One region of the Lysobacter humi (ex Lee et al. 2017) genome, then DNA from elsewhere that is predicted to be linked to it. Evidence: predicted binding sites of a transcription regulator. Region 1 holds the regulator's gene; each other region holds the start of a gene.
What was found. Region 1 encodes FliA, which starts transcription of late flagellar genes. Its sites were predicted from a motif close to TAAAGTTTNNCNNNCNNNGGCCGATAA; they were not measured.
Positions count from the first base shown of each region.

Region 1 (4,188 bases):
CGCTGCTCGGCCAGGTCACCTGGCTGCGCGCCACGCGCAACCTGCGCAGCCTGCTCGTGCTGCCCGCCAACCTGCAGACGCAGGACATGGCGGAGGCCGTGCGCCGCTACCGCATGGCGCAGCCGGAAGCCGTCGTGCTGACCAAGCTCGACGAGACCGGCCGCCTCGGCGGCGCGCTCTCGGTCGCGATCAAGCATGGCCTGCCTCTTGCATACACCACGGCAGGCCAGCAGGTGCCGGCCGATCTCGAAGCCGCCGACGCCTCCCGCCTGGTCCTCCAGCTCGAAAAACTCCGTCGCGCCGCCGACAACCCGCTCGCCACCGAGGAACGCCATGTCGTCGCCTAACCCCATCGCCTCCTCCGCGCGCGTGTCCGCGAACGATCCGGGCCCCGTCCGCGTCATCGCTGTCGCGAGCGGCAAGGGCGGCGTCGGCAAGACGTCGGTCTCCGTCAACCTGGCGATGTCGCTCCAGAACGCCGGCCAGCGCACGCTGCTGCTCGACACCGACCTCGGCCTCGCCAACGTCGACGTGATGCTCGGCCTGTCGCCGCGCTTCACCCTGAGCGATGTCTTCGCCGGCCGCTGCGACCTCGCCGACACGCTGCTCGAAGGCCCCAACGGCCTGCTCGTGGTGCCCGCCGCGAGCGGCAAGCGCCACATGACCGAACTGACCCCGGCGCAGCACGTCGGCCTCGTGCACGCCTTCAGCCAGCTCGACGTGCCGATCGACGTGATGATCATCGACAACGCCGCCGGCATCTCCGACAGCGTGCTGACCTTCTGCCAGGCCGCGCAGGACGTGATCGTGGTGGTCTGCGACGAGCCGGCCTCGGTCACCGACGCCTACGCGCTGATCAAGGTGCTCTCGCGCGAGCGCGGCGTCACCCGCGTGCAGGTGCTCGCCAACCAGGTCGGCCATCCGAGCGAGGGCCGCCAGCTGTTCGAGAAGCTCGAGCGCGTCACCTCGAAGTTCCTCGACGTCACCCTCAACTACCTCGGCGCGATCCCGCGCGACGAGTGGCTGCGCCGCGCGATCCAGCGCCAGGAAGCCTGCGTCGACGCCTTCCCCGCGGCGCCCGCCTCGATGGCCTTCCGCGAGATCGCCAAGCGCGCCGGCCAGTGGCAGACGCCGACCGGCCCGCGCGGCCACGTGGAGTTCTTCATGGAACGCCTGATCCCCGCTGCCCGGAGCGCGACCGCATGAGCACCCCCGCGACGGCCATGAAGGCCAACCAGTACCGCGCCACGCGGCAGACCGCGGAAGCGTTCGACGCGACCGCGATCGTCACCCGCCACGGCGAGCTCGTGCGCCGCATCGCGCACCACCTCGCCGCGCGGCTGCCGGCGAGCGTCGAGGTCGACGACCTCATACAGGCCGGCATGCTCGGCCTGATCGAGGCCGCGAAGAACTTCCAGGCCGACCAGGGCGCGGCGTTCGAGACGTATGCCTCCATCCGCATCCGCGGCGCGATGATCGACGAGATCCGCCGGGGCGACTGGGTGCCGCGCAGCGTGCATCGCCGCTACCGCGACGTCGTCGCCGCCACGCGCCAGGTCGAGCAGGCCAACGGCCGCGCGGCGAACGCGAACGAGATCGCGCAGGTGCTCGGCGTCTCGCTCGACGACTACCACCACATGCTCGAGGACGCCTCGCGCGGCCAGCTGCTCTCGCTCGACGAGCAGATGGACGACTTCGACGGCGAGCCGCGGCTGGCCGCGAGCTGCAACCTCACCCCCGCCCGCGAGCTGGAGCACACCGTGTTCCGCCAGGCGCTCGGCGAGGCGATCGGCGACCTGCCCGAGCGCGAGCAGCTCGTGCTCTCGCTCTACTACGAGCAGGAGATGAACCTGCGCGAGATCGGCGCGGTGCTGTCGATCAGCGAATCGCGCGTCTGCCAGATCCACGGCCAGGCGATGCTTCGGCTTCGCGGGCGTCTGGGTGACTGGCGCGACACCGCGGTGGAGCAGGCGCAGGCGTGATGAAAATCACGTTCGCGGGCTGAAAGGTCGGCGAACGGGTCGTGTAGTACGCGGTATCGAGCAGAGGCGCGGCATCGGGCCAGCGCCAACGCCGCGAGCGGGTGACGCAGCGCGTGGCGACGCGGCGGGACACACCGCGACCGAATTTCTTCCTGGCGCCCTCAAGACCCGGCACGCGACGCCGATAGCAGACTGAGGAACGCGGAGAGCCCTCACCCATGGACAAGAACATCAGGATCCTGATCGTCGACGACTTCTCCACGATGCGCCGCATCGTGAAGAACCTGCTCAACGACCTCGGTTTCTTCAACACGACCGAAGCCGAAGACGGCAACAGCGCGCTCGTCGAGCTGCGCAAGGCCAAGTTCGACCTCGTCATCACCGACTGGAACATGCCTGGCATGCCGGGCATCGACCTGCTCAAGAACGTCCGCGCCGACGCCGCGCTGTGCAAGATCCCGGTGCTGATGGTGACGGCCGAAGCCAAGCGCGAGCAGATCATCGAGGCCGCGCAGGCCGGCGTGAACGGCTACGTGATCAAGCCGTTCACCGCGGGCACCCTGGCCGACAAGCTCGCCAAGATCTTCGAGCGCATCGAGGCCGCGGCATGACCGCCGCGCCCGGCATCGCCGAGCCGGAACGCAGCGCGGTCATCGCCAAGCTGCAGGCCGCGTTGTGGGCGCTGGAGCACGACGACAACGCCGCCTGGCGCGCGAACGTCGACGAGCTGATCGAATGGCGCACGCAGCCGCTGGTGCAGGGCTTCGTGCGGCTCGCGCGCGAGCTCGCCTCGGCGCTGGGCGACGACGGCCGCGGTGCGGGCGCGGCCTCGCTGCCGGACGCCTGCGCGCGCCTCGAGCACGTGGTGCACCTCACCGAGACCTCGAGCATGCGCACGCTCGACCTGATCGATGAATGCGGCCGCCTGCTGGGCGCGCTGCCGGAGCCGCAGGACGATGCGCAGCGCGAAGCACTCGCCGGGCTGCGTACCCGTTTTTCCGAAATGACGCTCGCTCAGGGCTACCAGGACCTCACCGGGCAGATCATCCTGCGCGTGGTGGAGCTGGTGCGCGCGGTGCACGCGGGCCTCGGTGACATCGTCGCCGCGCAGGAGCCGCTGCAACTCAACAACGGCAACCGCGGCACCGGGCCGTCGCTGGCCGGCCTCGATCCGACGCCGGCCACGCAGGACGGCGCCGACGACCTGCTCGCGGAACTGGGGCTCTGAGCGATGGGCGGTCTCGACGGCGGCGCCTCGGACATCCGCGCGGACTTCATCATCGAAGCCCGCGAGATCATCGACCAGCTCGGTGAGCAGATGGTCGTGCTCGAGCGCGCGCCCGAAGACCGCGACGCGCTCAACACCGTCTTCCGCGGCTTCCACACGGTCAAGGGCGGCGCCGGCTTCCTGGACTTCGCGCCGATGGTCACGCTCTGCCACGCCGTCGAGGACCGCCTCGACGTCGCGCGCAACGGCCAACTGCCGCTCGACGCCATGGCCTTCGACGGCGCGCAGCAGGCGCTCGACCTGCTCGCCGACATGCTCGACTGCGTGGCCAACGGCCGCGAGCTTCCCGCCGTCCCGCACTTCCTGCTGGACAGCATGCACATCGACGGGGCTTCTCCGGCCTCTCCCGGCGCGGCACCGAAGGCCGCGACGGTCGAGATGCCGGAGAACCTCGACGATCTCGACTTCGACGCCCTGCTCGACAGCCTGCATGGCAAGGGCGCGTTGCCGACCACGCTGCCGGTGGCCGAGCCGGTGCCTGTCGCCGCGCCGGTCGCGATCGTGCCGGCGCCGCAGCCGGCGCCTGTCGCGCGTCCCGAGCCGGTGGCCGGTGGACGCCGCAGCCCGGCCGCGAACGATGCCGGCGAGACGACGGTGCGCGTGGACGTGCGCCGCCTGGACGCGATGGTCAACCTCGTCGGCGAGCTCGTGCTGGCGCGCAACCGTCTGAAGACGATCCGCCCGCGCCTGCGCGACGAGGACCTCGACCGCGCGGTGACGGCGCTCGACGCCGCGACCTCGCGCCTGCAGTCGGCGGTGATGACCGCGCGCATGCAGCCGGTCGGCCGCGTGTTCTCTCGCTTTCCCAAGCTCGCCCGCGACGTCGCGCGGCAGGTGCAGAAATCCGTCGAGCTGGAAGTCATTGGCGCCGAGACCGAGCTCGACCGCAACCTCGTGGAGGCCCTGTCCGACCCGCTG
Region 1 covers NZ_BAAGTR010000015.1:20,000-24,187, forward strand. Annotated here, with positions in the region: gene ACYVJJ_RS14960 (AAA family ATPase) at 1-347, shown strand, start outside; gene ACYVJJ_RS14965 (MinD/ParA family protein) at 334-1,206, shown strand; gene ACYVJJ_RS14970 (RNA polymerase sigma factor FliA) at 1,203-1,982, shown strand; gene cheY (chemotaxis response regulator CheY) at 2,201-2,593, shown strand; gene ACYVJJ_RS14980 (protein phosphatase CheZ) at 2,590-3,210, shown strand; gene ACYVJJ_RS14985 (chemotaxis protein CheA) at 3,214-4,188, shown strand, end outside.

Region 2 (4,188 bases), on a different contig from region 1:
GCGCATCAGGCGAACGTAGACGATGCGACCGGTGACATCGCCGAGCGCGGGCAGCTCGGGCGCGTCGGTGAAGACGGTGCCGGCGCCGAATCCGCGTGCCACCTCCACGTAGGCCGGATCGAGGAAGCTCGGGTGGCTCGGCTCGATCACGTGCCGCAGGGGGCGGCCGTCGAGCGTGCGCGGCAGCAGGTCGAGGAAGGCGGCGAGGTCGTCGGCATCGAAGACGCGGCTCGGCGGCATGTGCCAGAGCACCGGGCCCAGGCGGTCGCCCAGTTCGGCGAGGCCGCCGTTGAGGAAGGCCCACGCCGCCTTGCCGCACCGCGCGAGCGGGCCCCGCTGGGTGATGTGCTGCGGCGCCTTCACCGAGAACACGAAACCGGGCGGCGTCTGCTGCCGCCACTGCGCGTATTCAGATGCACGCCGCGCGCCGTAGAAGGTGCCGTTGATCTCGATCGAACTGAACCGGCGGCTCGCGAACTCGAGCTCGCGGCGCGTGACCAGGCCCTGCGGATAGAACGTGTGGCGCCACGGCGCATAGGTCCAGCCCCCGACACCGATGCGGATGCCGTCGACTGCCGGAACGCCGGAGCCGATCACCCCGGGGGGCGGCACGGCCGGCTCGAAGCGGGGCGTGCGGTCCGACAGCAGCACTTCGTGCGGTCGGCCGTGCATGGTCAGGCGACTCCTTCGCGCCGCTGCAGCGGTCCACCTGCAGACCGACGCCGTGCCACCTCCCGCTTCGGGGAGGCGGTGCAGGCCAGCGTCAGCACGATCGTGTGCAAGGCGTCTCCGGTCAGCTGTTCCAGTCGTCGTCGTTCTCGAACTCGATCAGCACGTCGAGATCGAAGGCGAGCGCTTCGACGGCATCGCGCACGCGGCGCGCCGTGTAGTCGTTCGGCGCCTCGATCTCGAGCTCGTGGACCGGGGCGCCGTGGTCGTCGGGCAGGCCGGCGGAGCTCGAATCGTCATCGTCCATCCGGGGCATCAGGTCGGCGACTTCCTCGACGTGCTCGATGCCATCGATGCTCGAGAGCAGGTTGCCGATGGCGCGGGCGTGGTCGTCGCTTCCGGTCACGCGCATACGCATCACAGGCATGGAATTCGTCCATCGAAAACGGGGGCGGTTTCGAGGCTAGGCACGCTGCGGCAAAGGCTGCGTGATGGAAAAGCGCGTCGACGGAACGATTCAGCGCACGCGTGCGGCGCAGCTGAATGCGAGCTGCGCCGCACGCGCATAGAGGCGCGGCGGGCGGGCGGGCGCGGCGTTTTCTCAATTCGATCGAGCGCGTCGCACCGTCGAGCGACGGGTGGATCGCAGGCTTGCGCCCTGGCCGAATCCACCGGGACGTCACCGCCGAAAGCGTCCGCGCCGCGACCCCGGGCGCGGTCGGCCCACAAAGCGAAACGCCCGCATCGCTGCGGGCGTTTCGAAGGCGCGGGACCGGTCAGTCGACGCGGTTGTCGGGTGCCTTCCAGTCCTCGTTGGGCGGCGAGCTGGAAAAGCCGCTGCCGGGCTGGTTGAGCCCGCTACGCACCGCACCGCCGGTGCCGAACGAGGCCCCGCCGTTGTCGACGCGGATGCGGTTCTCGACGTCGGCGACGCCGCGCACCGCGTCGGCAATGTCCTCGGCGCGGTGCTTCATCCAGCGCTCGGGCACCTCGCCGGTCAGCAGGACGTGCCCATTCTCGACGCGCAGCAGGATCTCGCTCGCGTCGAGCAGGTCGTCGTCCATGAAGCGCTCGTTGAGCTCCTCGGCGATCAGCGAGTCCGAGCGGGTGGCGTTCTTCGGGCCGCGGCCGCGCCGCATCGCACGGTGCGTGCTCTCGCCGATCGAGCGGCCCTCGGCATCGGCGAGGCGGTCGCCGGCGCGGTGCGCGTCGAGCGGGCCTCCGAGCTCGGGCGGGCCGAAGGAATCGTCGCGCCGCGACTCGCCGCCCTGGTGGTCGGTGACCGAGGGCATGTTCTCGTACTGGCGTGCACCGAAGTCACGGTTCGTGCCTTCCCGTGCGTGGGAATCGTGTCGCGTCATGGCTGCGTCTCCGGCATGCGTGAGCGGATGCCGCAGGCTAGGCCGCGCGTCGTGACCGGCGCGCCAACATCGTGAACAAGGCAGCCAACGGCCGCTTCCCGGGCGGTTAAAGGACGCCCGTCACAGGCCGATAGGAAAGGGGTCGAAGCGTTCCCCCGTCGTCGCAGGAGTTACAGGGATGTACCTGATCATCGGTGCCGTCGTGGTCATCGGCAGCGTGCTCGGTGGCTTCATGATGGTCGGCGGCCAGATCATGGCGCTGTGGCACGTCAACGAGATCATCGTGATCTGCGGCGCCGCGCTCGGCTCGTGGATCATCGCCACGCCAATGAAGGTCATCAAGGCGTCTCTCGCCGGCATCAAGGGTGTCTTCGGCGGCCCGAAGTACAAGCGCGAGGACTACATCGACCTGCTCAAGCTCATCTACGAGCTGCTGGTGAAGATGCGCCGCGAAGGCATGATGGCCATCGAGGCACATATCGAGAATCCGAAGGACAGCGCCGTCTTCCAGAAGTATTCGAAGGTGCTGGGCGACCACCACATGGTCGACTTCATCACCGACTGCCTGCGTCTGATCGTGGGCGGGAACCTGGCGCCGCACGAGCTCGAATCCCTGCTCGAGTACGAGCTGGAGACGCACCACCACGAAGCGCTGGAACCGGCCCATTCGGTGCAGAAGGTCGGCGACGCGCTGCCGGGCTTCGGCATCGTCGCGGCGGTGCTGGGCATCATCAACACCATGTCCATCGTCGGTAGTGCGCCACCGGCCGAGATCGGCCAGAAGGTGGCCTCCGCGCTGGTGGGCACGTTCCTCGGCATCCTCGTGTCCTACGGCTTCGTCGGCCCGATCGCGAGCGCGATGGAGAACCGCGCGCACGAGGACGGGAAGGCCTTCGAGGTGGTGAAGATGGCGCTGATCGCCTCGTTGCGCGGCTATGCGCCGAGCGTGGCGATCGAGTTCGCGCGCAAGCTGCTGTTCTCCGACGTGCGCCCGACGTTCCAGGACCTCGAGGCCGACCTCAAGGCCGCGAAGGGCTGACGCGACGATGGCCGCCCAACAGCCGCAGGCGCCGATCATCATCGTGCGCAAGAAGAAGGGCGGTGGCGGCGGCCACCACGGCGGCTCGTGGAAGGTCGCCTACGCCGACTTCGTGACCGCGATGATGGCCTTCTTCATGGTGATGTGGCTGGTCACCAGCACGCCCGAGGAGAAGCTCGGCGGCATCGCCGACTACTTCAAGAACCCGAGCGCCGTGCAGGGCAAGACCAGTACCGCCGTGCCGGGGCGCATGGGCCCGGGCGGCGCGGGCGATTCGCCGGTCAAGATCTTCTCGCAGGTGCGCAATCCGCCGGGCGCGGGCGACGCGAAGATCCCCGGGATCGGCAGCGGCAAGACGGGGCAGGAGAAGCAGGACGCGAAGTCCGCCGCGCAGGAAAAGCAGGACAAGCAGAAGCTCGAGGAGCTGCGCGTCAAGCTCAACAAGGCGATCGCCGCCAGCCAGGCGATGGCGCCGTTCAAGGACCAGCTGCTGATCGACATCACGCCCGAGGGGCTGCGCATCCAGATCATCGACGCGCTCAACCGCCCGATGTTCGACCTCGGTTCGCCCGAGCTGAAGGGCTACACGCGGCAGATCCTGATCGAGCTCGCGGCCTACCTCGACCAGGTACCCAACCGCGTGGCCATCGCGGGCCATACCGACGTGACGCCCTACAGCGCCAGGATCGGCTACAGCAACTGGGAGCTGTCGGCCGAGCGCGCGAACGCCGCGCGCCGCGCCCTGATCGAAGGCGGCTACGGCGCGGGCAAGCTCGCGCGCATCGTCGGCCTTGCCGATTCGGTGCCCTTCAACAAGCAGGATCCGGCGGATCCGAAGAACCGCCGCATCAGCCTCGTCGTGCTGAGCCAGGAGGCCGAGCGCGCGGCTGCGCAGAGCGATGCGCCGCGCGTGGCGGGCGATGGCCGCGCGGCCGATCCGGCGCCGCTGCCGCGACCGGGCGGCCTGCCGGTGCGCAAGGCGGGCATCGCGGCGCGGCAGATCCACTGACGCACTACGGCGGGCAGCTGGACTCGCGGAACCGATAGCCCTGCGCGGGCAGCAGGTCGGCGAGCGCCGCGACCGGGATGCCGTAGCGCGGCATCGCCCCGGCCGGCGTG
Region 2 covers NZ_BAAGTR010000009.1:61,696-65,883, forward strand. Annotated here, with positions in the region: gene ACYVJJ_RS07085 (DUF72 domain-containing protein) at 1-672, opposite strand, end outside; gene ACYVJJ_RS07090 (hypothetical protein) at 794-1,096, opposite strand; gene ACYVJJ_RS07095 (BON domain-containing protein) at 1,446-2,030, opposite strand; gene motA (flagellar motor stator protein MotA) at 2,209-3,069, shown strand; gene motB (flagellar motor protein MotB) at 3,077-4,078, shown strand; gene ACYVJJ_RS07110 (hypothetical protein) at 4,083-4,188, opposite strand, start outside.
Region 2: the regulator FliA is predicted to act here: its motif matches at 2,138-2,164, upstream of motA (flagellar motor stator protein MotA).

Region 3 (4,188 bases), on a different contig from region 1:
CTGTCGAGCTTGGTGCGCATGATGTATTCGCGCGCCGGCCACTATCCGCCCGGGCAGGCGATGCTCTATGCCGAGGACTTCTCGCCGAACACGCCGCAGGGCGCCTGCCCGCACTGCCACGGCCTGGGGCACGTGTACGAGGTGACCGAGGCCTCGATGGTGCCCGACCCGTCGCTGAGCATCCGCGAGAAGGCGATCGCGGCGTGGCCGCCGGCCTGGCATGGCCAGAACCTGCGCGACATCCTGGTCACGCTCGGCTATGACGTCGACCGCCCGTGGAAGGACCTGCCGAAGACGGAGCGCGACTGGATCCTCTTCACCGAGGAACAGCCCACCGCGCCGGTCTACCCCGGCTTCACGCCCGCCGAGACGCGCGCTGCTCTGAAGAAGAAGCTGGAGCCCGCCTACATGGGCACCTTCATGGGCGCGCGCCGGTACGTACTGCATACGTTCGCCACCACGCAGAGTGCGCTCATGAAGCGCCGCGTCTCGCGCTACATGGTCGGCAGCCTGTGCCCGGTCTGCGACGGCAAGCGCCTGCGCCGCGAGGCGCTGGGCGTGACGTTCGCCGGCGTCGACATCGGCACGCTGTCCCGGATGTCGTTCGACCGCGTCGCCGCGTTGCTGCAGCCGATCGCCGACGGACGCTTCGAGACGGCACCCGTCGCCGGTGCAGGCGAGAGCGCGCGAGGGCGCGAGGCGACGAAACGCGATCGCGCGCGCCGCGGCGCCGCCGGCCACGCGACGCACGCCGCGGCGCCCGACGTGCATCGCACGCCCGAGCTGTCGGAGGAAAAGCGCCTTGCCGCGCAGCGGATCGCCGCCGATCTCATCGCGCGTATCGGCACCTTGCAGGGCCTCGGGCTCGGCTACCTCTCGATGGACCGGAGCACGCCCACGCTCTCGCCCGGCGAACTGCAGCGCCTGCGCCTGGCCACGCAGATCCGCTCGAACCTGTTCGGCGTCGTCTATGTGCTCGACGAGCCGACCGCAGGCCTGCATCCTGCCGACGGCGAAGCGCTGCTCGATGCGCTCGACGCGCTGCGTCGTGCAGGCAATTCGCTGTTCGTCGTCGAGCACGATCTCGAGACCATGCGGCGCGCGGACTGGCTGGTCGACGTCGGCCCCGGTGCCGGCGAGCGCGGCGGCCGCATCCTCTACAGCGGCGTGCCCGACGGGCTGCGCAACGTGGCCGAGTCGAGCACCGCGCGCTACCTGTTCGCCGGGGACACGGTGCCCATGCGCACGCCGCGCAGGCCGACCGGCTGGCTCGAGCTGCGCGGCATCCATCGCAACAACCTGCATGGCCTCGATGCGCGCATTCCGCTCGGCGTGCTTACCGCGGTGACGGGCGTATCGGGCTCGGGGAAGTCGAGCCTGGTGAGCCAGGCGCTCGTCGAGCTCGTCTGCGGGCATCTCGGCCACGAGCCGGAGGACGAGCACGATGCGGCCGACGAGGCCGCGGGCCCGGTCGTGGAGACGCGCACGCAGGGCCATCTCGACGGCGATCTCGAGCTTGTGCGCCGCCTCGTTCGTGTGGACCAGAAGCCCATCGGCCGCACGCCGCGCTCGAACCTCGCGACCTACACCGGGCTCTTCGACCACGTCCGCAAGCTGTTCGCGGCCACGCCCGAGGCGCGCCGCCGGCGCTTCGATGCCGGGCGCTTCTCGTTCAATGTCGCCAAGGGCCGTTGCGAGACGTGCGAGGGCGAGGGCTTCGTCAGCGTCGAGCTGCTCTTCATGCCCAGCGTGTACGCGCCGTGCCCGACGTGCCACGGCGCGCGCTACAACGAGGCCACGCTCAAGGTGAGATGGCGCGAGCGCTCGATCGCGGACGTCCTCGCGATGAGCGTCGAGGAAGCTGCGGAGTTCTTCGCCGATGAGCCCGCCATCCGGCGCCCGCTCGAGCTCTTGCGCGACATTGGCCTCGGTTACCTGCGCCTCGGACAGCCCGCCACGGAACTCTCCGGCGGCGAGGCGCAGCGCATCAAGCTCGCCACCGAGCTGCAGCGCAGCCAGCGCGGCCGCGCACTCTACGTGCTCGACGAGCCGACGACCGGCCTGCACCCCGCCGATGTCGATCGCCTGATGACGCAGCTGCACGGGCTGGTCGACGCCGGCGGCACCGTGGTGCTCGTCGAGCACGAGATGCGGGTGGTGGCGCAGGCTGACTGGGTGATCGACGTCGGGCCGGGTGCGGGCGAGCAGGGCGGGCGACTGGTGGCCTGCGGAACGCCCGGGGACATCGCGCGTGCGAGCGACAGCCGTACGGCGCCCTATCTGGCGCGCGCACTCGGAACGTGAAGGGTGCCCCGGGCCGTCCCGCGGATCCGCAGCGTAGGGGGCCCTGCGGGTACGCGCCTCGCGACCTGCGACGCCCGTCTCAAGATCGGGTCGGCGCCTGCCGATAATGGCGCGTGACCCGACCGGGTCGGCCCGGAGCCCCGTGATTACGAGCCGCAGCATCGCCGAGACCCCGGCGCCCGGTCGCCCGCGCGGCCCCGGCGGGCGCGAGCGCGTGCTCGCGCTCGTCGCCGGGCGTGATCCGCGACGCCGCATCCGCCTGCTGCAATGGGTGACCGCCGGCGGCGTGTACGCCGCGGCCGCCGCGCTGATGGTCTGGGGCATCGACCACGGCTGGATGCGCGCCGCGCATCTCGTGCCGTGGGCGGCCTTCGTGGCGAGCGGCATCGTCACCGCCTACGTCGCGCTGCGCAGTGGCTGGAGCGAGCGCCTGCGCGACCCGGCGCTCACCGAATGGCAGATCGCGATGGCGATCGTCGCGGTCTGCTGGGGCTACCTGATCTGCGGCCCGATCCGGACCGTGACGCTCTTTCCGTTGCTGCTGATCTTCGCGTTCGGAGCGTTCGCGCTGCCGCGGCGGAGGATCGTCGGGCTCGCGCTGTTCGCCTCGCTGAGCCTCGTCGCGGTGACGGGCGCGCACATCCTCGGCCTCGCGCCCTCCGGCGACGAGCCGCCGGCCGCGAGCCTTCCGCTCGACGTCATCAACCTGGTGATGTCCGTGGTGCTGCTCTCGGCGTTCGCGGTCGTCGCCGCGCGCCTGTCCGCGCTGCGGTCTTCGCTGCGTGACAAGGGGGAGCGGCTGCGGCAGGCGCTCGCGGAGGTCCAGCGCCTCGCCACCACCGATGAACTGACGGGCCTGCCGAACCGCCGCTCGATGATGCAACGCCTCGAAGGCCTGCGCGGCTCGGCCGGGGCCTGCGGCACGGGCTTCTGCGTCGCCGTGATCGACATCGACCACTTCAAGCAGATCAACGACTCGCTCGGCCATGCGCAGGGCGATGCGGTGCTGTGGACCTTCGCCGACCACGCGCGGATGCACCTGCGCGACACCGACCTGATGGGGCGCTGGGGCGGCGAGGAGTTCCTCATCGTGATGCTCGGGCTGACGCTGCCGCAGGCGGTCACGCGCGTCGAATCCCTGCTCCAGGCCACGCGCGGCATCGATGCGGCGTCGCGGCCGCTGACCTTCTCGGCCGGTGTCGCCGCCCTCCAGCCCGACGACGACGTCTCCAGCCTCGTGCTGCGCGCCGACCAGGCGATGTACGCGGCCAAGCAGCACGGACGCAACCGCGTGCATGCCGCGGCGCGCACGGTGCATTGATTCGCTGGATATCGCGCGGATCGCGGCGCGAGCCGCGGCGCGTGGCCTAGGTCGCGGGATCCCGCGATCCGTGGAGCAGGCCTTCGACGGCGTCGGGCGACACCACGGCGAACAGGTGCCGGTCGATCTGCTCCAGAATGCCGGCCCACGCGCTCGTGGTTTCAGCGCGCATGCGCCCCTGCTCATGCAGCGGGCCGAACGACTGTTCCGCCTCGAGCGGCGGCCGGCAGGGCTCGGGCACAAAGACGAGCACGCCGCCGGCGCCGCTGTAGACGCAGAGCTCCATCAGGCCGTCGCCAGCGCGGGCGGCAGCAGGCGGTCGTATTCGGCGCGCACCACGGCGTAGCACTCGCAGGACTGGCGCTCCAGGCCGGCACGATCGACGATCGAGATGCGACCGCGCGAGTAGCGGATCAGGCCGAGGTCCTGCAGGCGCCGCGCGGCTTCGGTGACGCCTTCGCGCCGCACGCCCAGGCGCGCCGCGATGGTCTCCTGGGTGAGCTGCAGCTCGTCGCTGCCGATGCGGTCGTGGCACAGCAGCAGCCAGCGGCAGAGCTGCTTCT
Region 3 covers NZ_BAAGTR010000009.1:117,670-121,857, forward strand. Annotated here, with positions in the region: gene ACYVJJ_RS07405 (excinuclease ABC subunit UvrA) at 1-2,304, shown strand, start outside; gene ACYVJJ_RS07410 (GGDEF domain-containing protein) at 2,447-3,625, shown strand; gene ACYVJJ_RS07415 (hypothetical protein) at 3,672-3,911, opposite strand; gene ACYVJJ_RS07420 (Crp/Fnr family transcriptional regulator) at 3,911-4,188, opposite strand, start outside.
Region 3: the regulator FliA is predicted to act here: its motif matches at 2,385-2,411, upstream of ACYVJJ_RS07410 (GGDEF domain-containing protein).

Region 4 (4,188 bases), on a different contig from region 1:
TCGGTGATCTCGAGCATCAGGCGCACGTCGTTGCCCGACCACAGCGACAGCGCGTCCTCGACCAGCTCGGGCAGGTCCGCATGCGCCGCGAGCATGCCCGGAAGGTTCACCGACACCACGCGCGGTACGGCGTCCGCCGGCCAACGGGCCGCCTGGCGCAGCGCGCTGTTGAGTGCCCAGACGGTCAGCTTCTTGATCTGGCCGACGCGCTCGGCGACCGGGATGAACACCGCGGGCGACACCACGCCGCGCGAGAGGCTGGTCCAGCGCATCAAGGCCTCAGCGCCCTCCGGCCGACGATCGTCGACACGCACTTTAGGCTGGAAGGCGAGCTGCATCTCGCCGCGCTCGATCGCGCCGCCCAGCTGCAGTTCCAGGTCCCACAGGTCGGAGATGTCGAGGTCGGCGTCGGCATCCGGCGCGAACGCATGGCGCAGGCCATCGCGGCGGGCACGCAGCAGGGCCGCCTCCGCGCGCCGCAGCAGGTGCTCGGCATGCGTCGCGTGCAGCGGACACATCGCGATGCCGATGCTGACGGGCACGTGCAGTCGCACGGTTGACGCCTGCAGCGGAACGTCGAGCAGGCGGAACAGCTTCTGCACCGCGAGCTCGACGTGCCCGCGATTGAACATGCCGGTCAGCAGCAGCGCGAAGCGGTCGTCACCGATGCGCGCCACGAAGTCCTGCCGCCGCGCAACGGCCTTCAGCTGCGCAGCGAGGTGACGAAGCATCTCGTCGCCCACCCGGTAGCCGTGCAGGCCGTTCACCTGCACGAAGCCTTCGATGTCCACCACCAGCAGCGCCATCGCCGACTTGTGCTCGCACGCGGCCACCACCTGCCGGCCCAGCAGCGGCATGAACCCCTGCCGCGAGCGCAGGCCGGTGACCTCGTCGTCGATCTGCACGGTCAGTCCAGGAACAGCGCGGCGCGGTCGATGCCGTACGCGCCCTGCGGCAGGCCGCCGCGCACGCCGAGCGGGCGGCCGTCGGCGTCCACCTCGACATCGGCGAGGTCGACCAGGGTGAATTCCGCAAGGGGGCGCTTGTCCGCCCCGAGGATCAGCATGACGCGGGGCTTCAGGCGCTTGAGCGAATCCACCGACACGACGACGCCGACCGTCCCGTCGGTGAGCTCGACCAGCGAGCCGGTCGGATAGATGCCGCAGGTGCGGATGAACTGCTCGACGAGCTCGGACTGGAAGAGCCGGTCGCGTGCGTCGTAGAGCTCCATCACCGCCTGGTGCGGCGACCGGCTCGCGGCATAGGGCCGCACGCTGATCATCGCGTCATAGCTGTCGACGAGCCCGGCGATGCGCGCGAAGAGCGGGATCGCGCCGCCCCTGAGGCCGTCGGGATAGCCGCTGCCGTCGAAGCGCTCGTGATGGCTGGCGACCATGTCGCGCACGCGGCGCGGGAACCCGCCGCCGGCGTCGAGGATCTTGCAGCCCTCGGCGACGTGGCTGCGCAGGCGTGCGATCTCGTGCTCGCTGAGCGGTCCGGGCTTGACGAGCAATGCCTGGGGCAGGCGCACCTTCCCAACGTCGCACAGCAATGCCCCGAGCGAGAGCTCGCGCAGGTCCTCGCGCTCCAGGCCCAGGTGGCAGCCGAACGTCGCCGCCCAGATCGAGCAGGCCAGCGCATGCTGGTAGACGTAGTCGCCCTTGCGGCGCATCTCCATCACCCAGGGCAGCGCGAGCGGATTGCGGGTGATCGAGTCGAGCATCAGGTCGACGCCCTGCGCGAGCTTGTCCGCGTCGAGCTTGCCGCCGCTGCGCACCTCCTCCATGACCTCGCGGATGCCGGCCTGCAGGCCCTCGTGCGCCTGCTCGGCCCGCGAGAGCTCGGGGCCGAACAGCTGTGCGGGCACCCATTCGCGCCCGTCCCGCACCACGGGAGGTGCGGGCGGCAGCTCGACCTCGCTTTCCAGCACGACGTGGCGCAATGCCGGCGCCTTGCCACGCACCACGTCGACATAGACGTGCCGGCACAGCGCGCGCAGGCGGTCGAGATCGACCTCGCGAAGCAGCAGCACGCCTTCGAGCGGAAACCCCGAGCCGATCCACGACCGGTCGAGGCGTGAGACGAACATCCCGACTTCCAGCCCCGCCACCGCGATGCGCAGCTCCTGGGAGAACGGCTCGGTCACGGCCATCGTGCGTCCCCGACGGACCGGACCGGTGCGGCGTGGCGACGACGGCGCAGCGCCCGCGCGGGCACACCCGCCCGCGCGCCATGGCGCAATGCCCCTGCTGGCCGCCTGCCTCGCACCACTCGAATTCCCCCCGGATCCGGGGACGTTAACGGCCCGTGCAACGCCGGCTTGAGGCCCGCAAACACGGAGCCCGGCAGGTGCCGGGCTCCGGGGTCGATCAATCGCAGCGGCCAATCAGTCCGCAAGACCCTCGCCGGTGCCCGCTGCATCCGGATCGTGGCCGGCGACGATCAGCACGTGCTCGTCGATCGACGGATCGACATCGCCCTCGACCGGCACCGCGGGGCCGCTGAGCATTTCGTCGTCCTCTTCCAGCGACACGTCCACGCGCTCGATCGCCTGCAAGCACTCGTCGGCGGCCAGCTTGATCAGCGTGACGCCCTGCGTGTTGCGGCTCACCTGCGAGATCTCGGACGCTCGCGTGCGCACCAGAGTGCCGCGGTCGGAGATGAGCAGCACCTCGTGGTGATCGCTGAGCTGGATCGCGCCGACGAGCTCGCCGTTGCGGTCCGTGGTCTTCAGTGCGATCACGCCCTGCGTGCCACGGCCCTTGCGCGGGTACTCGTCGAGCGGCGTGCGCTTGCCGAAGCCGCGCTCGCTGGCGGTGAGGATGTCGCCCTCGCCGTCGACCACGATCAGGCTGACCACCTTCGCGCCGTCGCTGCCCTCCTCGCCCTCGGCCAGGCGCATGCCGCGCACGCCGGTGGCGGTGCGGCCCATCGGGCGCACCTCGGACTCGGCAAAGCGCACGCCCTTGCCGTTGCTCGCGAACAGCATGATGTCGCGCGTGCCGTCGGTCAGCTCGGCGTTGACGAGCGCATCGCCCTCGTCGAGCGAGATGGCGATCTTGCCGCGCGCCAGCCGGAACGCGAACTCGGTGAGCGGTGTCTTCTTGACCGTGCCATTGCGCGTGGCGAAGAAGACGAACTGGCCTTCGGTGTACTCGCGCACCGGCACCACGGCCTGCACCTGCTCGCCGGCTTCCAGCGGGATCCAGTTGATGATCGGACGGCCGCGCGACGTCGGGCCCGCCTCGGGCAACTGGTGCACCGGCAGCCAGAACACGCGACCGGTGCTCGTGAACGTGAGCAGCGTGTCGTGCGTATTCACCAGCCACAACTGGTCGATGAAGTCCTCGTCCTTCGTCTTGGCGGCATTGCGACCGCGGCCGCCGCGCTTCTGCGCGCGATAGGCCGCCACCGGCTGGCGCTTGGCGTAGCCGGCGTGCGAGAGCGTGACCACCACGTCTTCCGGCGCGATCAGGTCGAGGATGTCAAGGTCTTCCTCACTCTCGCGGATCTCGCTGCGGCGCGCGTCGCCGAACTCTTCCTTCAGCTCCAGCAGCTCGGTGCGGATCACCTCGCGCAGGCGGTCGGGGTTGACGAGGATCTCGATCAGGGCGCGGATCGTCTCCAGCAGCTCCTTGTACTCGTCGGTGAGCTTCTCCTGCTCCAACCCGGTCAGGCGGTGCAGGCGCATCTCGAGGATCTGCTGCGCCTGCGTCTCGGTGAGCTGGTAGCGCGACGTGCCGTTCTCGTCGACCAGACCGACGCCGTTGGGCAGGTCGTCCGGGCGCGACGCATCCGCACCGGCGGCCGACAGCAGCGCGCTGACGAGCCCCGGTTCCCACGTGCGGGCGAGCATGCGCTCACGCGCCTCCACCGGGTTCGCCGACGTCTTGATCAGGTCGATCATCTCGTCGATGTTGGCGAGCGCGACCGTGAGGCCTTCCAAGATGTGGGCGCGCGCGCGGGCCTTGCGCAGGTCGTAGATCGTGCGGCGGGTGACGACCTCGCGGCGGTGACGCACGAAGGCCTCGAGGATCTCCTTGAGGTTCAGCACGCGCGGGCGGCCGTCGATGAGCGCGACCATGTTGATGCCGAACACCGACTCCATCTGCGTCTGCTGATAGAGGTTGTTGAGTACCACGTCGGCCGACTCGCCGCGCTTGACCTCGATGTAGATGCGCATGCCGT
Region 4 covers NZ_BAAGTR010000012.1:215,421-219,608, forward strand. Annotated here, with positions in the region: gene ACYVJJ_RS12045 (putative bifunctional diguanylate cyclase/phosphodiesterase) at 1-905, opposite strand, end outside; gene ACYVJJ_RS12050 (HD-GYP domain-containing protein) at 908-2,152, opposite strand; gene gyrA (DNA gyrase subunit A) at 2,387-4,188, opposite strand, start outside.
Region 4: the regulator FliA is predicted to act here: its motif matches at 2,298-2,324, upstream of ACYVJJ_RS12050 (HD-GYP domain-containing protein).